2 regions of the Cronobacter universalis NCTC 9529 genome follow, and region 2 is predicted to be linked to the other one. Evidence: predicted binding sites of a transcription regulator. Region 2 holds the regulator's gene; the other holds the start of a gene.
What was found. Region 2 encodes PhoB, which activates phosphate uptake and scavenging genes when phosphate is short. Its sites were predicted from a motif close to CTGTCATAAAACTGNCNNAT; they were not measured.
Positions count from the first base shown of each region.

Region 1: pstS (phosphate ABC transporter substrate-binding protein PstS) is a predicted target of PhoB. The motif match lies at 7,379-7,398, and genes of this name have one in related genera.

Region 1 is NZ_CP012257.1:4,282,707-4,294,911, reverse strand. It holds gene AFK65_RS19865 (NCS2 family permease) at 1-425, opposite strand, end outside; gene yieH (6-phosphogluconate phosphatase) at 595-1,260, shown strand; gene AFK65_RS19855 (alpha/beta hydrolase-fold protein) at 1,371-2,501, opposite strand; gene phoU (phosphate signaling complex protein PhoU) at 2,656-3,381, opposite strand; gene pstB (phosphate ABC transporter ATP-binding protein PstB) at 3,440-4,213, opposite strand; gene pstA (phosphate ABC transporter permease PstA) at 4,264-5,154, opposite strand; gene pstC (phosphate ABC transporter permease PstC) at 5,154-6,113, opposite strand; gene pstS (phosphate ABC transporter substrate-binding protein PstS) at 6,252-7,292, opposite strand; gene AFK65_RS19825 (hypothetical protein) at 7,491-7,817, shown strand; gene AFK65_RS19820 (hypothetical protein) at 7,862-8,479, opposite strand; gene glmS (glutamine--fructose-6-phosphate transaminase (isomerizing)) at 8,559-10,388, opposite strand; gene glmU (bifunctional UDP-N-acetylglucosamine diphosphorylase/glucosamine-1-phosphate N-acetyltransferase GlmU) at 10,616-11,986, opposite strand.
Region 2 is NZ_CP012257.1:1,056,411-1,068,615, forward strand. It holds gene rdgC (recombination-associated protein RdgC) at 1-576, opposite strand, end outside; gene mak (fructokinase) at 703-1,614, shown strand; gene sbcC (exonuclease subunit SbcC) at 1,656-4,805, opposite strand; gene sbcD (exonuclease subunit SbcD) at 4,802-6,016, opposite strand; gene phoB (phosphate response regulator transcription factor PhoB) at 6,215-6,904, shown strand; gene phoR (phosphate regulon sensor histidine kinase PhoR) at 6,927-8,240, shown strand; gene brnQ (branched-chain amino acid transporter carrier protein BrnQ) at 8,639-9,958, shown strand; gene proY (proline-specific permease ProY) at 10,029-11,396, shown strand; gene malZ (maltodextrin glucosidase) at 11,565-12,205, shown strand, end outside.

The DNA of each region.
Region 1 (12,205 bases), 1.1 Mb from region 2:
ACCGGAATGTTAGCGATCATCCAGTAGCGCACGCGGAAAATGGTCAGCAGCAGCAAGCCCACCGCGCCCCAGAAAATCGCGCCCATCCCTACCTGCCAGGAGAGCCCCATTGCGCCAACGACCACAAACGCGAAGAAGGCGTTCAGGCCCATCGCCGGCGCCAGCGCGACCGGCAGGTTTGCCAGCAGGCCCATCAGAATGCTGCCGAACGCGGCGATAAGACAGGTGGTTACAAAGACGGCGCTGGTATCCATCCCAGCCGCGCCGAGGATCTGCGGGTTCACAAAAACGATATATACCATCGTCAGGAAGGTGGTTACCCCGGCAATGACCTCGGTGCGGGCCGTGGTGCCGTGTGCGCGTAACTTAAACACGCGCTCAAGCAATCCCTGCCCTTCGGTCTGGGACGTCGGTTGTTGGCTCATTCTCTAATTCCGTACAAGGAGGGGAAAAATTCGTCGCTATCCTATACCAAAACGGCGCGATATTGACGGTCGTCACAGACTTTTTTTCATTGAATTTGCTTATACGGCATCGATTGCGTGACGCAAAGCGCTTAGAGTAATCGTTCAACTTGCAACAACAGGAAACGGCATGTCCCGAATTGAAGCGGTATTTTTCGACTGCGACGGTACGCTGGTGGATAGCGAAGTGATCTGCTCCCGCGCCTATGTGCATATGTTCGCAAGGGCAGGCATTACGCTTGACCTGGAAGAGGTGTTTAAGCGCTTCAAAGGCGTAAAGCTCTACGAAATCATTGATACAATCAATGCCGAATATGGCGTGCGGCTGGAGAAAGCCGAACTCGAACCGGTCTACCGCGCGGAAGTGGCGCGCCTTTTTGACGCAGAGCTGGAAGAGATCCCCGGTGCGGCGGCGCTGCTTGAGAAAGTGACGGTGCCGATGTGTATCGTCTCAAACGGCCCGGTGAGCAAAATGCAGCAATCGCTCGGGAAAACCGGCATGCTGCGCTATTTCACCGGCAAGCTGTTCAGCGGCTACGATATTCAGCGCTGGAAACCCGATCCGGCGTTGATGCATTTTGCCGCCGATGCGATGCAGGTGAATGTAGAGCGCTGCATTCTGGTGGATGATTCCGCCGCGGGCGCAAAAGCGGGCATCGCCGCCGGGATGCAGGTGTTTTACTTCTGTGCCGATCCGCATAACCCGCCGCTGGAGCACCCCAATGTGACGGTGTTTACCGATCTGGCGCAGTTGCCTGCGCTGTGGCGGGCGCGCGGCTGGGATGTGACGCGCTGATTTGCGGGTGATGGCGGGTGCGCTTCGCTTACCCGCCGTACGAAGGGGTTGCTAATTTTGTAGGGTGGGTAAGCGCAGCGCACCCACCTTTAACGCCCCACCGACTCCCGTTAAAAAATCTTCTGCACCCACTCGGCGTACGCCGGACGCCATACGGCCATCTCATGGCCCAGCCCCGGATAAACGTGATACTTAAATTTCACGCCGTCGCGCTCAAGCTCGGTTTTCAGCCCGGCGATATCCCGGCCCGTCACGCTGTCTTTATCGCCCACCACCAGCGTAAAGTTCCGCAACTGTCTGTTCACCTCGTCCGCGCGGGAGAGCTGTTTCGTCACGTCGTCATTCGGCACCGTGGCGGTGGTCACGCCGCTCAAGGACGCCAGCCAGCCAAAGCTTTGCAGATGCGACATGCCGGACACCAGCGCCTGGTAGCCACCCTGCGACAGCCCCGCCAGCGCGCGCCCCTGCGCATCCTGGCGCACGTTAAATCGCTGCCCGATCAGCGGAATAATATCGTTCATCAGCTCCTTATCCGCCGCGCGGGCGTTAAGCGGATAGAAATCTTTGCGTCGCTCGGCGGGCGGGAAGTTCTCCGGCACCGCGTCGGCGATATCCGTTTCGGTATCCGGGATAACCACCAGCATCGGTTTGATTTTGCCCTCCGCCAGCAGGTTATCCATCATCTGCGGGATACGGCCCTGAGTGACGGCGGAAAGGCCGGTATCGCCAAAGCCGTGATAGAAGTAGAGCACCGGCAGCGGCTCGCTTTCGCGGCTGTAGCCCGGCGGCGTCCAGACATATACCCGCCGCTCCGATTTCAGCGCGCCGGAGTGGTACGTCAGCGTGCGCAGATCGCCGTGCGGCACCGCCCGGTCATCAATAATGCTGCCCGGCACCAGAATCAGCGAGGTATTCGGCTGGCGCTGCGGTTTCACATACGGGTTGCCGGTATCGATGGAGCGAAACCCATCGACGTCAAAGAAATACTCGTGCAGATCCGGCTTCATCGGCGCGCTCTTCCAGCTCCAGACGCCGTTCGCCTCTTTTTGCATCTCATGCGACACTTGGCTGTCCGCCGTCGCGCCGAGCACGACCGCCACGCGCTTCGCATTGGGCGCGAACAGGCGGAAGGTAACGGATTTATCGGGGTTCACCTGGGTGATGTAATGGCTGACCGGAATGGACGGATCGGGCGTTGCCGGCAGCGGCGCGCTGAACGCGGATAAACTGGCGCAGCCAATCACGGCGGCGATAGCGAGAGCGGTACGGGAAGGTAATTTCACGGATTCATCCTTTTATAACGGGCTCGGTAACCCCTTATAGTATTGAGTAAAATCCGCAAAAGGAGCGACGCGCGCCCCAAAATTGCCCTCGCGCGCGGCGAGGGCGGCAGGCTTATTCTTTCGGATCTTTACCGGCGAGCAGTTTATCCAGCTCGTCGCCGCCCACATGGCGGAAATCCTGGCCCTTCACGAAATAGAAAATGTATTCGCAGATATTCTGGCAGCGATCGCCGATGCGCTCGATAGAGCGGGCGCAGAAAAGCGCGGTCAGCACGCTCGGGATCGTGCGGGAGTCTTCCATCATGTAGGTCATCAACTGACGCACGATGCCTTCATATTCCTGGTCGACTTTTTTATCTTCGCGATAGATACGCACCGCTTCGTCGAGATCCATACGCGCGAAAGCGTCCAGCACGTCATGCAGCATCTGCACGGTATGGCGGCCAAGCGACTCCAGGCTCACCAGCAGCGGCTGGTGCTGATGCGAGAATTTCTCCAGCGCGGTGCGGCAGATTTTATCCGCCACATCGCCGATGCGCTCCAGCTCCGCGATGGTTTTAATAATGGCCATCACCAGACGCAGATCGCTCGCGGTCGGCTGGCGCTTGGCGATGATGCGCACGCAGGCTTCATCGATCGCCACTTCCATCATGTTGACCTTTTTGTCGCCGTCGATGACGCGTTTGGCCAGTTCGCTGTCCTGGTTGTGCATGGCGGTAATCGCATCGGAGAGCTGCTGCTCCACCAGCCCGCCCATGGTCATCACCTGGGTGCGAATGTATTCCAGCTCAGCGTTGAACTGACCGGAAATATGTTTATTCAGATTCAGATTATCCATTTAGCACTCCACATGCCCGATAAATTCAAAAGCGGCCCACATGAGATATCCGGGCATATCAACCGTAGCGACCGGTAATGTAGTCTTCGGTCTGTTTCATTTTCGGCTTGGTGAAGAGATCGTCGGTATTGCTGTACTCGATCAGCTCGCCAAGGTACATAAACGCCGTGTGATCGGAACAGCGCGCCGCCTGCTGCATGTTATGCGTCACGATAACCACGGTGTAATCCTGCTTCAGCTCGGTGATGAGCTCTTCGATACGACCCGTGGAGATCGGGTCCAGCGCCGAACACGGCTCGTCCAGCAGCAGCACTTCCGGACGGATAGCGATGCCGCGGGCGATGCACAGACGCTGCTGCTGACCGCCGGAGAGAGAGTATCCGCTCTGGTGCAGTTTATCTTTGGTTTCGTTCCATAAGGCGGCCTTGGTCAACGCCCACTGCACGCGCTCGTCCATATCGGCGCGGGAGAGTTTTTCAAACAGACGCACGCCAAACGCGATGTTGTCGTAAATCGACATCGGAAACGGCGTCGGCTTCTGGAATACCATGCCCACTTTCGCGCGCAGCAGCGCGATATCCTGGGAGTGGTTCAGAATGTTTTCGCCATCCAGCAGGATTTCGCCTTCCGCGCGCTGCTCCGGGTAGAGCTCAAACATTTTGTTGAAGGTACGCAGCAGCGTGGATTTACCGCAGCCAGACGGGCCGATAAACGCGGTCACTTCGTTTTTGGCGATATCCAGGCTGATGTTTTTCAGGGCATGGAATTTCCCGTAGTAAAAGTTCAAATCGCGAACCTGAAGCTTGCTCGGGGCCGTGTTAACCATACTCATCTCAATCGTTTTCCTTATCCGGCGTCGCGAAACGCCACGCCGTCAAAAAATTAACCGTGTTTACGTTTGGCGAACAGCACGCGCGCCAGGATGTTCAGCAGCAGTACGCAAAGGGTGATAATCAGCACGCCTGCCCAGGCCAGCTCTTGCCATTCGGCGAACGGGCTCATGGCGAATTTGAAAATCGTCACCGGCAGGTTGGCGATAGGCTGCATCATGTCCGTGCTCCAGAACTGGTTAGAGAGCGCGGTAAAGAGCAGCGGCGCGGTTTCGCCCGCGATACGCGCGACCGCCAGCAGCACGCCGGTCAGGATGCCCGACACGGAGGCTTTAAGCGTAATGGCGGAGATCATCTTCCACTTCGGCGTGCCGAGCGCGTAGGCCGCTTCACGCAGACTGTCCGGCACCAGCTTGAGCATGTTCTCGGTGGTGCGGATAACAATCGGCACCTGTAACAGCGCCAGCGCAATCACGCCCGCCCAGCCGGAGAAATGTTCCATCTGCGCCACCACGATGGTGTAGACGAACAGCCCGACGACGATAGACGGCGCCGAAAGCAGAATGTCGTTAATAAAGCGGATGACTTCCGCGAGAAACGACTTGCGGCCATATTCCGCAAGATAGATACCCGCCATGATGCCCAGCGGCGTACCGATAACCGTCGCCCACAGGATCAGCAGGCCGCTGCCCGCCAGCGCGTTCGCCAGCCCGCCGCCCGCGGTGTTCGGCGGCGGCGTCATCTCGGTAAACAGCGCCAGCGACATACCGTCAAACCCGCGCGATACCGTGGAGATTAAGATCCAGATAAGCCAGAACAGGCCGAACGCCATCGTCGCCATAGAGAGCGTGAGGGCGATGCGGTTTTTCATACGCCGCTTCGCCTGCATTTTGCGGCGAGATTCCGCAAGCTCCGTGGTGTTTTGCAGTTCCATCGTCGCCATTAGCGCGCCCCCTCGTTTTTCGCCAGACGCATAATCATCAGCCTGGAGATGGCCAGCACGATAAAGGTGATCACAAAGAGGATCAGGCCCAGCTCCATCAGCGCCGCCACATGCAGCCCGGATTCCGCTTCGGCGAACTCATTCGCCAGCGCCGAGGTGATGCTGTTGCCCGGCATATAGAGCGACGGGCTGTCTAGCTGGTAGGTGTTGCCGATGATAAACGTCACCGCCATGGTTTCGCCGAGCGCGCGGCCGAGACCGAGCATGACGCCGCCGATCACCCCGTTTTTGGTAAACGGCAGGACGATGCGCCAGATAACTTCCCAGGTGGTGCAGCCGATGCCATAAGCCGACTCTTTCATCATCACCGGGGTCTGTTCGAACACATCACGCATAACCGCGGCGATGTAAGGGATGATCATGATGGCGAGAATGACGCCCGCCGCCAGGATGCCGATACCGAACGCCGGGCCCGAAAAGAGCGCGCCGATAAACGGGATCGCAGAAAGTACGTTGCCGACCGGCTCCTGGAAATAGGTCGCGAACAGCGGGGCGAAGATAAACAGCCCCCACATGCCGTACACGATACTCGGGATAGCAGCCAGCAGTTCAATGGCGATACCCAGCGGACGCTTCAGCCAGCCAGGCGCCAGTTCAGTCAGGAACAGCGCGATGCCAAAGCTTACGGGAACCGCTATCAGCAACGCGATAAACGAGGTCACCAGCGTGCCGTAAATCGGCACCAGCCCGCCGTAGATATCATTAGGGGCATCCCACTCTTTGGTCCAGAGGAAGGAAAAACCAAATTTCTGGATGCTTGGCCAGGAGGAGAAGATAAGGGAGACGATAATGCCGCCCAGCAGCAATAGCACAATCAGCGCAGCCAGACGAACCAGCGCGCTGAAAATCATATCGCCCTTTTTACCGGGGGGGTTAAATACAGGCTTGGTGGCAGCCATATTTCACTCTTCAGTTAAACTCTGTTTTGAATGATGCCCGGCAGCGTGATGCGTACCGGGCCTACAAAAACAGCATGTTACCGGATTTTTGTAGGGCGGATAAGCGAAGCGCCATCCGCCATCATCGGTAAATCTCGATCAATACAGCGCTTTACCGCTGCTGTCTTTCACGTTGGTCTTCCATGCGGCGCGAACCTGCTCAACCACGCTGTCCGGCAGAGAGGCGTAATCCAGGTCATTCGCCTGTTTCGCGCCTGACTTGTAGGCCCAGTCGAAGAACTTCAGCACTTCGGCGCCCTGCTCAGGTTTCTTCTGCTCTTTGTGAACCAGAATGAAAGTGGTAGATGTGATTGGCCACGCGTCGTCGCCTTTCTGGTTGGTCAGATCCTGCGCGAAGGATTTGCTCCAGTCAGCGCCTTTGGCGGCGTTGGCGAAGCTCTCTTCGGTCGGCGCGACCGGTTTGCCGTCAGCGGAAACCAGTTTGGTGTAGGTCAGGTTGTTCTGCTTGGCGTACGCGTACTCCACGTAACCGATAGAGCCCGGCAGACGCTGTACGAACGCGGCGATACCGTCGTTACCTTTACCGCCAAGACCGGTCGGCCAGTTAACGGTAGAGCCAGAGCCGATTTTGGATTTCCACTCGTCGTTCACTTTCGCGAGATAGCTGGTGAAGACGAAGGACGTACCGGAACCGTCAGCGCGGCGCACCACGGCGATATTCTGAGAAGGCAGTTTTTTGCCCGGGTTCAGTTTGGCGATCGCCTCGTCATCCCACTTCTTGATTTTGCCAAGGTAGATGTCGCCGAGGGTTTTGCCATCCAGCACCAGCTCGCCAGACTTGAAGCCCGGCAGGTTAACCGCCAGCACCACGCCGCCGATCACGGTCGGGAACTGGAAAAGACCTTCTTGCTGTAATTTTTCGTCAGAAAGCGGCGCGTCAGAAGCACCAAAATCAACCGTGTTAGCAATGATTTGTTTAACGCCACCGGAGGAGCCGATACCCTGGTAGTTTACCTTGTTACCCGTTTCTTTCTGGTAGGTATCCGCCCATTTGGCATACACCGGCGCCGGGAATGTTGCGCCCGCGCCAGTCAGACTTGCTGCCGCGAATGCGGAAAAAGCGCTCAGAGATAAGGTCGCGGCGACAACAGTTGCGACGGTGGTACGCATAACTTTCATAATGTCTCCTGCTGGTGTTCGTAATTTATTGTTTCGTGGCTACGGTGAGCAAAGTAGGACAGTTTGGTGACAGATAAATGTACGAATTATGACAGTTTTATGACAATGAAAAAGATGCAGAAATGTCTTACTTAACCTTCTGAATAATAATGCTTTTATAATTCCGCAACCCGCCCGTCATTTATAAGGATAGCCGTAATGATAAAAAAAATGTCACTTTTCTCCGCAGCGTCATTACTTACTTTTTCATCAATAAGTTATGCCGCGCCGGTTCAACTGGATGACCACAGTACCCGTATTCACGGCGCGCCGGTGACGATATTTACCGGCGATGGCGTCGTGGCACCGTCTAACGTCGATATCTCGGATGTGGAAAAGGCCGTCGAGGCGTATAAGCGCAAAGAGCAAAACCGCTATTCGGACGACAGAAAAGATAGCGATCTGGAAAATCGCGTGCGGGCGCTGGAGCAGGAAAACGACAAGCTGTCCCGTGAGCTGGACGATTTAAAACGCAAGATTAAATAAGCGATGCGCTCCCTGTATAGCGACAGGCAGGGAGCTTAATCATTTTATCGGTCAGGCTTATCGCGATGTTTTGCCCGTTTTAAGGCGCGTTTTTCCGACGGACGCTGAAGGGCGTTGGTATGAGCGCGTCGCATCTTGTTCGCCAGACACCAGCGGCCCAGCCTGAACATCTCCTCACTGTTCATCATACGCCAGGCGGCCCACACCAGCAGCGCGCCCGCGCTCCAGCAGAGCCAGAACACACCGGAGAGCGGACACAGGATCAATCCGGCAGCCAGCGTTACCAGGCTTAACGCCGCATGAAAAAACGCGCTGTAGAGAAACAGCTGCAAACCGCGGCGCCGCCCTTTTTCTATCATCAACGTCACGAGTATCAGCAGCACCAGCCAGATAACGCCTGAGAGTATCCACAACACAGAAAAAGCGGGCCGCAGCGCGGCGAGATTGAGGACGGCACTCAATGCCATGGCATAGACGCACCCCACCGGCACTCGCCAGAAACGGCGCGAGCCGATAATGCGGACATCGGGCAGATCGTGGCGCTCGGCCATTTTAAGTTTGAGCTTATGCAGCCTGCGGTGGGCGATATCGTCATCCACCTCTGCGCTGTAGGTAATGAGCTGATAAAACCGCGTACCGGCGAGAAAGCGCTTTAGCGACATAACATCCCTTTCCGTGACGTTAAAAAAAAGAGGCTGCCTTCCGGCAACCTCTTCAGAGCATAACACGCGCGAGAAGGCGTTATTCCACCGTAACGGATTTCGCCAGGTTACGCGGCTGGTCAACGTCGGTGCCTTTGATCAACGCGACATGATAGGCCAGCAGTTGCAGCGGAACCGTATAGAAGATCGGCGCGATAACCTCTTCAACATGCGGCATCGGGATGATGTTCATGTTGTCGCTGCTGCTAAAACCAGCATCCTGATCGGCGAAGACATACAGCACGCCGCCACGGGCGCGAACTTCTTCGATGTTGGACTTCAGTTTTTCCAGCAGTTCGTTGTTCGGCGCCACGACGATAACCGGCATATCGGCGTCAATCAGCGCCAGCGGACCGTGCTTAAGCTCGCCCGCCGCATAGGCTTCGGCGTGGATATAGGAGATCTCTTTGAGCTTCAGCGCGCCTTCCAGCGCGATCGGGTACTGATCGCCGCGGCCCAGGAACAGCGCGTGGTGCTTGTCGGAGAAATCTTCCGCCAGCGCCTCGATGCGTTTGTCCTGAGAGAGCATCTGCTCGATACGGCTCGGCAGCGCCTGCAGGCCGTGAACGATATCATGCTCAATGGCGGCGTCAGCGCCTTTCAGGCGGCTCAGTTTCGCCACCAGCATCAGCAATACGGTCAGTTGCGTGGTAAACGCTTTGGTGGACGCCACGCCGATTTCCGTACCGGCTTTGGTCATCAGCGCCAGCGACGACTCACGCACCAGGGAAGAGCCCGGTACGTTACAGATGGCCAGCGAACCGAGATAGCCCAGCTCTTTGGACAGACGCAGCGCCGCGAGGGTATCTGCGGTTTCGCCGGACTGCGACAGCGTGATCATCAGGCTGTTGCGGCGCACGGCGGATTTGCGATAGCGGAATTCCGAGGCGATTTCGACATCGCACGGCACGCCTGCCAGCGCTTCAAACCAGTAGCGGGAGACCATGCCGGAGTTATACGAGGTGCCGCATGCGACAATCTGAATATGCTCAACCTGCGAGAGCAGTTCGTCAGCGTTCGGACCCAGCTCGCTTAAATCCACCTCGCCGTGGCTGATGCGCCCGGCCAGCGTGTTTTTAATCGCGTTCGGCTGTTCGTAGATCTCTTTTTGCATGTAGTGGCGGTAGATGCCTTTATCGCCGGCGTCATACTGCACGTTAGATTCGATTTCCGGGCGGGAGACGCTTTCGCCCTGGGTGTTGAAAATCGCGACGGAGCGGCGGGTCACTTCGGCGATATCCCCCTCTTCAAGGAAGATAAAGCGACGGGTGACCGGCAGCAGCGCCAGCTGATCGGAAGCGATAAAGTTCTCACCCACACCAAGACCAATCACCAGCGGGCTGCCGGAACGGGCCGCCAGCAGAACGCTCGGATCGCGGTTATCCATGATGACGGTGCCGTAAGCGCCGCGCAGCTGAGGAATGGCGCGCAGCACCGCTTCACGCAGCGTGCCGCCCTGCTCCAGCTCCCAGTGCACCAGGTGCGCGATCACTTCGGTGTCAGTTTCGGTAACGAATTCATAGCCGCGCGTTTTCAGCAGTTCGCGCAGCGGTTCGTGGTTTTCGATAATGCCGTTATGCACCACCACGATATGTCCGGAGACATGCGGGTGCGCGTTGCCTTCTGACGGTTCGCCGTGGGTCGCCCAGCGGGTGTGCGCGATACCGGTGCCGCCGTGCAGCGGATGTTCTTCCGCCGCCTGCACCAGCATCTGTACTTTGCCCAGACGGCGCAGACGGGTCATATGCCCCGCGTTATCCACAACCGCGAGACCGGCGGAGTCATAGCCACGGTACTCCAGACGACGCAAACCTTCGAGAAGGATTTCAGCAATATCACGTTGCGCTACAGCGCCAACAATTCCACACATAATTAATTTCCTGACAATGGCATTTCGCCATGCGTTGTCGCCGACCTGTATTTGCCCGTTTTCCGGGCTCCCCGAGCCTTGTAGAGAGTGGGGTTATCGTTTTAGCACTGCCTGTGGGCGGAGGATTATGTTATCCCCTCATCCCGCGTCTGCCGCAGAGCATGACTGCTATCCGGCCGACAAAAACGTATGGCGGGCAGGCAAAGCGCACCCACCATAAACATGACTTATTTTTTCTTCACCGGGCGACGCCAGCCCTGCTTATGTACCTGCGGCACGCGGGTGAGCACCAGCTCATTTTCCGCGATGTCGCGCGTCACCGTTGTGCCTGCGGCGATGGTCGCGCCTTTCGCCACCGTCACCGGCGCGACTAATTGGGTATCGGAGCCGACAAACACATCATCGCCGATAATCGTCTTGTGCTTGTTCGCGCCATCATAGTTACAGGTGATGGTGCCCGCGCCGATATTAACGTTATCGCCAATCTCCGCATCGCCAAGATAAGTCAGGTGACCCGCTTTCGAGCCTTTCCCCAGACGCGCTTTTTTCATCTCGACAAAGTTGCCGACATGCGCGCCTTCGAGAAGCTCCGCGCCCGGACGCAGACGCGCGAACGGCCCGATGGTGCAGGCGGCGTCAAGACGAGCGTCTTCCACCACGCTGTAAGGGCTGATTTCGCAGTCATCGCCGATGACGCTGTTTTTAATCACGCAGCCCGCGCCGATTTTCACGCGATTGCCCAGCACTACATCGCCTTCAATAATGACGTTAGCGTCAATTTCGACATCGCGCCCGTGTTTCAGGCTGCCGCGCAGGTCAAAACGCGCCGGGTCGCGCAGCATCACGCCCGCCAGCAGCAGTTTTTCCGCCTGCTCGGCCTGGTAAACGCGCTCAAGACGCGCCAGTTGCAGGCGGTTGTTCACGCCTTCCACTTCGCTTAAACGCTGCGGATGCACGGCGGCAATCTCGCGGCCTTCGTTCCAGGCCATCGCGATGATGTCGGTGATGTAGTATTCGCCCTGGGCATTGTTATTGTCGAGCTTCGCCAGCCAGCGTTTCAGATCCGCGCCGTTGGCCACCAGGATGCCGGTGTTGATTTCGTTAATCTGACGCTGCTCGTCGCTGGCGTCTTTATGCTCAACGATCCCGGAGACTTTTCCGTTCTCACGGGTAATGCGGCCATAGCCGGTCGGGTCGTCGAGCTTCACGGTTAACAGGCCAATGCCGCCCTGCGGCTTCGCCGCGCAGAGCTGTTGCAGGGTATCAACCGAGATCAGCGGAACGTCGCCGTAGAGCATCAGCACATCTTCATCGTCGCTGAAGAACGGCGCCGCCTGCTGCATCGCATGACCGGTGCCAAGCTGCTCGGCCTGTAATACCCAGTTGAGCGAGGCGTCTTTGAGGGTGCTTTGCAGCAGATCGCCGCCATGACCGTAAACCAGATGAACATGTTGCGCGCCGACATGCTTTGCGGCGTCAATCACGTGTTGCACCATCGGCTTCCCGGCCAGAGTGTGCAGCACTTTTGGAAGATCGGAGTACATGCGCGTGCCTTTGCCAGCGGCAAGGATCACAACGCTCATAGCATGGCTAGACATAGTCGTCCTGTCTTATGAAAGTGAATGAAGTAAAGCGATTTAGCGCCCGGAATTCTACATATTTTTCAGCATAAAACGGGCTGCTGGCAAATCGCCGCTTTTATCCTGTTTTACTCTGTTATACAGGCGCGTAACGCACACCGGAAGGCGCAAAAAGAGAGAGTAAACGCTTTTACCCACAGTATCATTCATAAAAACAAAGAGATGACGTTTTTTTGC
Region 2 (12,205 bases):
CAGCAGCTGAAAACCCTGCGGCACATTATTGGCGCGCACCCACTCGGTGAGCGTCAGCTCAATCGGGTTTTCCAGCGTCAGCGGCACCACCGGCAGCGAGCCGAGGCTTTTACGCAGCAGCGCCAGCGTATCTTCCGCTTTTTTGGCGCTGGCGCAGTCCACCACGATAAGACCCGTGGCGGTATCGATCCACATCATGGTCTGGCTGAAACGGCTGAAGGCGCGCGGCAGCAGCGAGTGCAGCACTTCATCTTTCAGCGAATCTTTTTCCGTCTTTTTAAGCTTACGGCCCTGATCGGCCTCCAGACGGGCGATTTTCGCCTCCAGCGCCTGTTTGATAACGGGCGCGGGCAGGATTTTCTCTTCTTTGCGCGCGCAAATCACAATCTGGCCGTTGGCGGCGTGGGTAAGCGCGTCGCTGCCGCCGCCCATGGGCGGCACCCAGCCGGTTTTCGCCATATCCTGGCTGCCGCACGGGGTGAAGGTAAACGCAGCTAACTGTTTTTCCATCTCATCCGCACGCAGCGCGGCGTCGCGGTTTAAACGGTAAACCATTAAATTTTTGAACCACAGCATGTTAATTTCCACGGCCTGGTAGTTAAACGCAGCGGGCATGATAACGAATCAGCCGCGTCGTTTCATTGCCTTTCACGGACAGGTTATCTACTCTCCTGGTAAGTCATTGAATATGAGGAAGCAGACGTGCGTATTGGGATCGATTTAGGCGGCACCAAAACCGAAGTGATTGCGCTTGGCGACGACGGCAAGCAGCGATTTCGCCACCGCGTGCCGACGCCGCGTGACGACTACCCGCAAACTATCGAAACCATAGCCGGTCTCGTTGAGCTTGCCGAAAAAGAGACCGGCGAGCGCGGCACCGTGGGCGTCGGCATTCCGGGCACGCTCTCGCCGTTTACCGGCGTCGTTAAAAACGCCAATTCGACGTGGCTGAATGGCCAGGCGCTGGATAAAGACCTTAGCGCGCGGCTGGCTCGTGAGGTGCGGCTCGCCAACGACGCCAACTGTTTCGCCGTGTCGGAGGCGATCGACGGCGCGGCGAAAGGCGCGCAGACGGTCTTTGCGGTCATCATCGGCACCGGCTGCGGCTCCGGCATTGCGCTTGGCGGCATGAGCCATATCGGGGCCAACGGCAACGCGGGCGAGTGGGGGCATAATCCGCTGCCGTGGATGGATGAAGACGAACTGCGCTACCGTGAAGAAGTGCCGTGCTACTGCGGCAAGCAGGGCTGTATCGAAACCTTTATCTCCGGCACGGGCTTCGCGACGGACTATCATCGCTTAAGCGGCCAGCCGCTCAAGGGCAGCGAAATCATCCGGCTGGTGGAGGCCCAGGACGCGCTGGCGGAGCTTGCGCTCAGCCGCTACGAGATGCGGCTCGCGAAATCGCTGGCGCATATCGTCAATATTCTCGACCCGGATGTGATTGTGCTCGGCGGGGGCATGAGCAATGTCGACCGGCTCTATAAAACCGTGCCGCCGCTGATGAAACACTGGGTATTCGGCGGCGAGTGCGAAACGCCGGTGCGCAAAGCGGCGCATGGCGATTCCAGCGGCGTGCGCGGCGCGGCGTGGCTCTGGCCCGTGGTGCGTTAATATAAAAGAAAGGGGCGCGAGGCCCCTTTTGTTTTCCGGCCTTAGTCGACCTGATACTCCCGCGCCAGGCGGCTCACGCCAAGGCCGTTAATCTTTCTGACCTTGATCTGCACCGGGATACGCTCTTTCATCGCCTCTACGTGGCTGATGACGCCGATGGTTTTGCCGCTGGCGTTCAGCGCGTCCAGGGCATCCAGCGCCGTATCGAGCGTCTGGGCGTCCAGCGTGCCGAAGCCCTCATCCAGGAACAGCGAATCGATGCGGGTTTTGTGGCTCACCAGATCCGAGAGCGCCAGCGCCAGCGCGAGACTCACCAGGAAGCTTTCGCCGCCGGAAAGCGTGCGGGTGTCGCGCACCGCGTCCGCCTGCCAGGTATCGACGACTTCCAGCTCCAGATCCTCGCTCAGCTTGCGTTTAAGCAGGTAGCGGCCATGCAGGCGCGTCAGCTGGTTATTGGCCAGCCACACCAGATTATCCAGCGTCAGCCCCTGGGCGAACTTACGGAATTTATCGCCTTTCTGCGAGCCGACCAGATGGTTGAGCTGGCCCCATTCGTCGGCGTCGCGCCGCGCTTCGTCAATCTGCCCGAGAAGCGCGGCCAGCTGCGTGCGACTCTCTTCATCCTGGCGCAGCTGCTGGCGCAGTTCCCCCTGGCGCGTGGTGTTATCGCGCAGCTGCTCCGTGACTGCCGTGAGCAAGGCCTCCCTCTGCTGAGCGTCAGCCTGCTCATCCAGCGAAGCCGGGCGCGCGCCGAGGTGACGCTCCAGCGCCTGGAGCGCCTGCGCGAGCAGCGTCTGCTGCGTTTCGCGCTCGCGCTCCAGCCGTTGTTTCTGCGCTTCGAGCTGGCTGCGGGCGGCGTCGTCCAGCAGGGCGACGAGAAACGCCGCTTTATCCGCAAACGGGCTTGCGGCAAGCGCCGCGTCAAACGCCTGCACGGCGCTCTGGTAGCGCGCGCGCTCCTGCAGAAGCTGCGCGCCGAGCGTCTGCCACTGCGCCTCCAGCGATAAACAGCGCGTATGGATCTCCTGGCCCGCGCGCGGCAGGTCGTCTGCGGCGAGCGACGCCGCCTGCGCGTCGCCCTCCTGCGGCAACAGGCTCAGCAGCGCTTCACAGGCGGAAAGCTGTTCACGCAGGCGTTGCTGGCGTTCGTGATACTGCTGCCAGCGGCGCGCCTCTTCTTCGCGTTCGGCGAACCACGGCGCGGGGTTGTCGTCATCCGGCGCGGGCAGGGAGAAGGCGTCGAGCTGTTCGCGCAGGGCGTTCTGCTGGGTCTGGCAGGCGGCTTTAAGCGAAGCGATCTGACGCTGCGTGCCCTCAAGCGTGGCCTCCAGCATCTGGCGCTCGCGCAGCAGGTGCAGTTGCTGTTCGCGGCGGGTCTGCTCGTCAAGCCAGGGGGTGAGATCGTCGCCCGGCGCATAATCCAGGGCGGCGGCGGCGCACAGCGTCTGCCATTGCGAGGTGAGCGCTTGCTCCTCTTCCAGCAGGCTTGCCGCTTCGCTCTCCTGCTGCTGGCGCTGTTTCATCAGCGCGTCGAGCTGGCCGCGCAGCGCCGCGCCCTCGGTGCCGAGCTGCTCTTTCTCCTGCTCAAGCTGCGCAAGACGCAGGCGGCTCGCGTCAGGTTTCAGCGCCTGGTACGCCTCCACAGCCGGGTGTTCGGTCGCGCCGCAGAGCGGGCAAGGGCTGCCGGGTTGCAGGCGCGCGCGCTCTTCAACGAGGCTTGCGATGCGCTGATCCAGATCGCAGACCGCTTTCGCGCGCTCCACCTCCTGCTGTTTGGTTTTGTAATCCTGACGCTTTTGCGCCAGCTGCTGTTCGGCGAGCTGGATCTGCGTTTGCAGAGCGCCGTTTGCTTCCTGCAGGCGTGCTTTACGGCGCGTCAGGGGCGCGAAAGTTGACTGAAGCATTGAAAGCGTCTGGCGCAGCGGGCGCTGCTCGTTAAGCTGCGCCAGCGCCTGCGCGGCGTCCTCCGGCGAGAGCGCAAGCCCGGCGTCCGGCAGCGCGTCGCGCTTGCGGCGGGTGGCGTCGAGCGTCTCGTTCAGCGTACGCAACTGTTCGCGGTCGCGCTTTTGCTGCGCCAGCACCGCGCGCCAGCCCGCGAGCTCGCTGCTCCAGAGGCGAAAGCGGTCGTGCTCCGCAAGCCACTGGCCGAGTTGCGTGAGTTCTGCCGTCTGCGCCTGCGCCTGTTGCGCGGCGGCCTGGCGGATCTCCCGGCGGCGCTGCTGGTTTTCCTGTAAGCGAACGCTTACTTCTTCATACTGGCGGCTGGTCGCGATAAAGGCGGTTTCCAGCTCCTGACAGCGCAGCCAGGCCGGACGCAGTTTTTCCGCCGGTAGCGCCGCCTCAAGCCGCGCCAGATCCGGGGCGGCGGCCTGTAGTGCTTGATCCGCCGCCGCCGCCGCATGGCGCGCCGCGTCGAGCGCGCTGGCAAGCGCGGTGCGCTGCGTCAGCCACAGGTGTTCTTGCTGTAACTGGCGCTGGCGGGCGAGCAGCGTTTTTTCCTCGTCAGTGAGCGCCTGCAAACCTGTGGTTAAGCTTTCCCGTTGCGCTTCGTCCAGCAGGCGCACGCCCTGCGCCTGCGATTCGAGCTTCTCAAGCTGGCTGCGGGCTTCTTTATGCTGTTCGAAAATACGCGCCGAGACCTGGCCGTAGATTTCCGTGCCGGTCAGCTCTTCCAGCAGTTCGGCGCGCGCTTTTGCTTCGGCATTGAGAAAGGCGGCGAACTGCCCCTGCGAGAGCATCATCGAACGGGTGAAACGGTCGTAATCCAGCCCCGTCAGCGCGGCAATTCTGTCGAGTTTGTCTTTGATTTTATCGGCGACGATTTTACCGTCTTCGCAGCGCGCCAGCTCTACGCGCGGCGCCTGTAAATTGCCATCTGGCTGGCCGCGCGCGCGGCTCTGGCTCCAGAAGGCGCGCCAGGCGACGCCTTTGACTTCAAACTCCACTTCCGCCAGACACTCGGCGGTGTCGCGCGTCATCAGGTCATTCTGGCTTTGCGACAGCGCGTTCAGGCGCGGCGTGCGGTGGTAGAGCGCAAGGCAGATGGCATCCAGCAGCGTGGTTTTGCCCGCGCCGGTCGGGCCGGTAATGGCGAAGAGTCCGTTGCTTGCGAACGGTTCAGCGGTAAAGTCGATTTTCCATTCGCCTTTCAGCGAATTCAGGTTTTTCAGCCGCAGGGTTAAGATTTTCATGCCTCGTCCTCCTCGTGCAGGCTCTCCAGCGTGCGGGCGAAGAGCGTGCGCAGGCGCGCTTTCTCCGGCTCCTCCAGCGCTTCCAGCTCCAGGCGGCGCTCAAACACCTCTTCCGGCCCCAGCTCGCTGAGCGTTTCGGTGCTGAGCGTGCCGAGCGCGCGCTCGCGCATTTCGCGGCTGCGGCGCAGAAGGACGACCTCCACCGGCAGGCTTTCGGTGAGCAGGCTTATCTGACGGTGCATATCATGCAGAAACTCGGCGGTGTCGATTTCGATATCGAGCCAGACTTTCGGCTCGTCCGGCGCGTCGCGCCACTGTTCGAGCTGCGCGGTAATGGACTCCAGGCTGCCTTTCAGCACCGCCAGCGGCTGGCTGACCGGCACCGGCAGGGCCGTGACGTCGCGCAGTTTGCCGTCGGCGAACTCCACCAGATAAACGCTTTTCTCTTTGCCGGTTTCATCAAAGCTCAGCGCAATCGGCGAGCCGCTGTAGCGGATATGCTCGCAGCCCGCCACTTTCTGGGCGCGGTGGATATGCCCGAGCGCGATATAATCGGCGGGCGGAAAGCGGTCCGCCGGGAAGGCGTCGAGCGTGCCTATATAGATGTCGCGCACCGCGTCACTTTTGGTCACGCCGACGGTGGTAAGATGGCCGGTCGCGATAACAGGCAGGTTGCGCTCGCCGCGAAGCGCGCAGGCGGCCTCATAGCTTTGCTGATAGTGCAGGCTGATGGCCTCCAGCAACTGCTGCTGTTTTTCACGACCCGACTGCCCGCCAAGGCTTCGCAGCACGTCGCGCGGGCGCAAAAACGGCACCGGGCAGAGCACCGCGCCCGGCTCGCCGTCGCGGCGGTATAAGAGAGTGGCCTGCGTTTCTGGCGTGAGCTGAGCGCTGGCGATAACCTGCGTGTTCAGGCAGGCCAGCAGTTCGCGGGATTCATTGAGCGTCGCGACCGAATCGTGGTTGCCGCCGAGCACGATAAGCGGGCAGTTCGCCGCCTGAAGTTTGACGACAAAGCGGTTGTAGAGCTCGCGCGCGTAGCTTGGCGGCGCGCCGGTATCGAAGATGTCGCCCGCGACGATGATGGCGTCCACCTGATGCGCTATCGCGGCGTTCAGCAGCCAGTCGAGAAAGGCTTCATGTTCGGCGGCGCGGCTTTTGGCGTAAAAATTTTGACCAAGATGCCAGTCTGAGGTATGCAGAATACGCATGGGATGCCCTGTGGCGAAAAAGCGAGAAGGGGATTATAAACATCCAGTACCGCGGGTGTCCTGTTTCGTCGCGCCGCCGGGTTTTTCCCGGCGTGCTGACAGGTCATCTTACGGTCATCTTTTTCATAAATCTGTCATAAATCTGACGCATAATGGCGCCGCATAACATACTGTTTACTTTATTTAACAGGGCGAATCATGGCGAGACGTATTCTGGTCGTTGAAGATGAAGCACCTATCCGCGAGATGGTGTGTTTCGTACTGGAACAAAACGGCTTCCAGCCGGTGGAAGCGGAAGATTATGACAGTGCGGTGAATCAACTCAATGAGCCCTGGCCCGATCTGATTTTGCTGGACTGGATGCTGCCCGGCGGATCGGGGATCCAGTTTATTAAACATATCAAACGCGAAGCGCTGACCCGCGAGATCCCTGTGGTGATGCTGACCGCGCGCGGCGAGGAAGAAGATCGCGTGCGTGGGCTGGAAACGGGCGCCGACGATTACATTACCAAACCGTTCTCCCCGAAAGAGCTGGTGGCGCGTATTAAAGCGGTCATGCGCCGTATCTCGCCGATGGCGGTGGATGAAGTCATCGAAATGCAGGGCTTAAGCCTCGATCCGTCATCGCACCGGGTGATGACCGGCGAAAGTCCTCTCGATATGGGGCCGACTGAATTCAAGCTGTTACATTTCTTTATGACGCACCCGGAGCGCGTTTACAGCCGCGAACAGTTGCTGAATAACGTCTGGGGCACCAACGTGTATGTGGAAGATCGTACCGTGGATGTGCATATCCGTCGCCTGCGTAAGGCGCTGGAACAGAGCGGTCATGACAGAATGGTACAAACGGTGCGCGGTACGGGTTATCGGTTCTCAACCCGTTTTTAAACCCAAAACAGGAGTGTGACGCGTGCTGGAACGGCTGTCATGGAAAAGACTGGTGCTGGAGCTGTTTTTTTGCTGTATTCCGGCGCTGGTGCTCGGGGCGATATTCGGCTATCTGGCATGGTTTTTACTGGCGGCGGTGACCGGATTGCTTATCTGGCATTTCTGGAATTTGTTGCGCCTCTCCTGGTGGCTGTGGGTCGATCGCAGCATGACGCCGCCGCCCGGCAGCGGCAGCTGGGAGCCGCTGCTCTACGGCCTGCACCAGATGCAGTTGCGCAATAAGAAACGCCGCCGCGAACTGGGCAATCTTATCAAACGCTTTCGCAGCGGCGCGGAATCCCTGCCGGACGCCGTGGTGCTGACCACGGAAGAGGGCGTCATCTTCTGGTGCAACGGTCTTGCGCAACAGCTGCTTGGCCTGCGCTGGCCTGACGATAACGGCCAGAACATCTTAAACCTGCTGCGCTACCCGGAATTCACCAGCTATCTGCGCGGCCAGGAGTTTAACCGGCCACTGCATCTGGTGCTCAACAACGGGCGTCATCTTGAATTTCGCGTGATGCCGTACAGCGAAGATCAGCTGTTAATGGTGGCGCGCGACGTCACGCAGATGCATCAGCTCGAAGGGGCGCGGCGTAACTTTTTCGCGAACGTCAGCCATGAGTTGCGCACGCCGCTGACCGTCTTGCAGGGTTATCTGGAGATGATGCACGAGCAGACGCTCGAAGGGCCGCTGCGTGAAAAAGCGCTGCATACGATGCGCGAGCAGACCTTCCGTATGGAAGGGCTGGTGAAACAGCTACTTACGCTTTCGAAAATCGAGGCGGCGCCCGCGATGCAACTCAACGAAACGATAGACGTGCCGCTGATGCTGCGGGTGGTGGAGCGCGAAGCGCAGACGCTGAGCCAGCAGAAGCATACCTTCACGTTTGAGGTCGATCCGCAGCTCAAAGTGCTCGGCAACGACGAGCAGTTGCGCAGCGCGATTTCAAACCTGGTCTATAACGCGGTCAACCATACGCCCGAGGGCACGCACATTACGGTGCGCTGGGAGCATGTGGCGAACGGCGCGCGTTTTAGCGTGGCCGACACCGGGCCGGGGATCGCCGCGGAGCATATTCCGCGCCTCACCGAGCGATTCTATCGCGTGGATAAGGCGCGCTCGCGCCAGACGGGCGGCAGCGGGCTGGGGCTTGCGATTGTGAAACATGCGCTGACGCACCACGACGCGCGTCTGGAGATTGAAAGTACGCCAGGCAAAGGCACCACGTTTTCGTTCCTTCTGCCGGAGCGGCTGATTGTGACATCGCCCGCCAGAACCGTTTCTGCGGTTTAATTCGTAAAGCTTCCTTTCCAAGGCCAGCCATAAGCTGGCCTTATTCATTTTTTCATCGCCTTTGAACGCTTTTTTCAGCGTTTGGCGCTTTTTTGCTCGCGCGAATCGCCGGAGGTTTTTTACGATTTCAGATTTTATCACTGCCCTGAAACTTAGATCTGGCATAAAGGTCTGGTTTTACGATCCCGTCTTGCCTTTAAACGTTATAAGCGTTTAAATTGCGCCCCTGCTCTTGCCAGACCGACTGTTTTTACGGGGTAAATCGAAAAACAATTCTTCGCCAGCGTAATCGGGAAGCATATCCCGCTGTCAGCCCTGGAAATAGCGGCGTTTTCGTCAGGTGACTGGCGGTAAAAAATTATTCAATTTCAACACCACATCCACAGGCAGTAAATCTTATGACCCATCACTTAAAATCGCGCGACATTATCGCACTGGGGTTTATGACCTTTGCGCTGTTCGTTGGCGCGGGCAATATCATTTTCCCTCCCATGGTTGGTTTGCAGGCCGGTCCGCATGTCTGGATGGCGGCGATCGGCTTTCTGATCACGGCCGTTGGTCTGCCTGTGCTGACCGTGGTGGCGCTGGCGAAAGTCGGCGGCGGCGTTGACAGCCTGAGCCATCCGATTGGCCGCGTGGCGGGCATTCTGCTGGCGACCGTCTGCTATCTGGCCGTCGGGCCGCTGTTCGCCACACCGCGCACCGCGACCGTGTCGTTTGAAGTGGGTATTGCGCCGCTCACCGGCGACGGTGCGCTGCCGCTGCTCATCTACAGCCTGGTCTATTTCGCGCTGGTGATTCTGGTGTCGCTCTATCCGGGCAAACTGCTGGATACCGTGGGCAACTTCCTGGCGCCGCTGAAAATCATCGCGCTGGTGGTGCTGTCTGTAGCGGCGATTGTCTGGCCGGCGGGCGATATCAGCGTGGCGACAGAGACCTATCAGAAAGCGGCGTTCTCCAACGGCTTCGTGAACGGTTATCTGACGATGGATACGCTCGGCGCGATGGTGTTCGGGATTGTTATCGTCAACGCGGCCCGTTCGCGCGGCGTGTCTGATTCTCGTCTACTGACGCGCTACACCATTTTCGCGGGCCTGATGGCGGGCGTCGGCCTGACGCTGCTCTACCTGGCGCTGTTCCGTCTCGGCTCTGACAGCGCGACGCTTGTTGATCAATCCGCGAACGGCGCGGCGATTCTGCATGCGTATGTTCAGCACACCTTTGGCGGCGCGGGCAGCTTCCTGCTGGCGGCGCTGATCTTCCTGGCGTGCATGGTGACGGCGGTCGGCCTGACCTGCGCCTGCGCCGAGTTTTTCGCGCAGTACCTGCCGCTCTCTTACCGCGCGCTGGTGTTTATTCTGGGGCTCTTCTCCATGGTGGTGTCGAACCTTGGCTTAAGCCAGCTGATTCAGTTCTCTATTCCGGTGCTGACGGCCATCTATCCGCCGTGTATCGCACTCGTTGTACTGAGCTTTACCCGCGGCTGGTGGCATAATTCGGGCCGTGTTATCGCCCCGGCGATGGCGGTCAGTCTGCTGTTCGGTTTGATTGATGGGGTGAAAGCCTCGGCAATAAGCGGTATCCTTCCGGCCTGGACTCAGAAACTGCCGATGGCGGATCAGGGGCTGGCCTGGCTGCTGCCGACCGTCGCGATTGCGCTGGCGGCGGCGGTCTGGGATCGTACGGCCGGACGGAGCGTGACTTCCACCGCACACTGATCGTCGGTTGATTGTTGAACCACGGGGCCTGGCTCCGTGGTTTTTTATTGTATGACGTGGTACTGGAAAGATGGAAAACGAGAACAAGCTCAAGCGCGGATTGAGTACAAGACACATCCGCTTTATGGCGCTGGGTTCAGCGATTGGCACCGGCCTGTTTTACGGCTCGGCGGACGCCATCAAAATGGCGGGCCCGAGCGTACTGCTGGCTTACATCATTGGCGGCGTGGCGGCGTATATCATCATGCGCGCGCTCGGCGAGATGTCAGTACATAACCCGGCGGCGAGCTCATTCTCTCGCTATGCGCAGGATAACCTCGGCCCGCTCGCAGGCTATATCACCGGCTGGACCTACTGCTTTGAAATCCTGATCGTCGCCATCGCCGACGTTACCGCGTTCGGCATCTATATGGGCGTCTGGTTCCCGACGGTGCCGCACTGGGTCTGGGTGCTGAGCGTGGTGCTTATCATCTGCGCCATTAACCTGATGAGCGTGAAAGTGTTCGGCGAGCTGGAGTTCTGGTTCTCGTTCTTTAAAGTCGCCACCATTATCATCATGATCGCGGCCGGTATCGGCATCATCATCTGGGGTATCGGCAACGGCGGCCAGCCGACCGGCATCCATAATCTCTGGAGTAACGGCGGCTTCTTCGCGAACGGCTGGATTGGCACCGTGATGGCGCTGCAAATGGTGATGTTCGCCTACGGCGGCATTGAGATTATCGGCATTACCGCTGGTGAAGCCAAAGATCCGGCCACATCGATTCCGCGCGCCATTAACTCCGTACCGCTGCGTATTCTGGTGTTCTACGTCGGCACGCTGTTCGTGATTATGTCCATCTATCCGTGGAATGAAGTCGGCACCAACGGCAGCCCGTTTGTACTGACGTTCCAGCATATGGGGATAACCGTTGCGGCGGGCATTCTGAATTTCGTGGTGCTGACGGCCTCGCTGTCGGCGATTAACAGCGATGTCTTCGGCGTGGGCCGTATGCTGCACGGCATGGCCGAGCAGGGCAGCGCGCCGAAAGTGTTCGCCAAAACCTCGCGCCGCGGCATTCCGTGGGTGACGGTAGTGGTAATGTGCTTCGCGATGCTGCTGGCGGTGTACCTCAACTACATCATGCCGGAAAACGTCTTCCTGGTGATTGCGTCGCTCGCGACGTTTGCGACCGTCTGGGTCTGGATAATGATCCTGCTCTCGCAGGTGGCGTTCCGCCGCCGTCTGAGCGCGGATGAAGTCAACACGCTGAAATTCAAAGTGCCGGGCGGCGTGGCGACCACTATCGTCGGCCTGATCTTCCTGGCGTTTATCATCGCGCTGATTGGCTATCACCCGGATACCCGCATTTCGCTCTACGTCGGTTTCGCGTGGATTGCGCTGCTGCTGGTGGGCTGGGTGTTTAAACGCCGTCGCGACGCCCGACTTTCCGCATAACGCGCCCTTTCATCCCCGCCGCCTGGCGGGGATGTCATTTTCGCTCTACGCTCACTTCTGTTTCTCCGCCTCCCGTCTCCTCCCCCAATAAAGTCCAGAATGAGGAAGGCGCGCGGTTGCCCCTGTGGAAAGATGCGCCTGTTTTCTGTCGATTAAGGATCAAAGTGTATGTTGAATGCCTGGCATCTCCCCGTTGCGCCCTTTATTCACCGGCAGGGGGAGAAATTACTGATCACCCTCTGGCTTGCGGGCGACGCGCTGCCGGAAAAAGTTGTACTGCGTTACGAGCGCGATAACGAAGAAACGCCCTTTGAGATGAAGCGCCTGAGCGCCGCGCCGCATCCGCAGGTCAGCGCGTGGCAGGCGAGCATTCCGCTCGGCGACGGCCAGCCGCGCCGCCGCTACGGCTTTAAGCTCTTATGGGGCGATCGCCAGCAGTGGTTCAGCCCGCTGGGGCTGAGCGAGTTTCCGCCCGCCCGGCTGGCGCTCTTCGCCATCGACGCGCCGGATGACGGCCCGCAGTGGGTGCAGGATCAGGTTTTCTACCAGATCTTCCCGGACCGCTTCGCCCGCAGCACGCCGCGCGGGGCGCAGCAGGACAACATCTATTTTCACCACGCGCAGGGGCACGACATCATCCTGCGCGACTGGCACGAGCCGGTAAGCGCAGAGGCGGGCGGCTCGACGTTTTACGGCGGCGATCTCGACGGAATTTGTGAAAAACTGCCGTACCTGAAAAAGCTTGGCGTCACGGCGCTCTATCTCAACCCCATCTTTAGCGCGCCGAGCGTGCATAAATATGACACCGC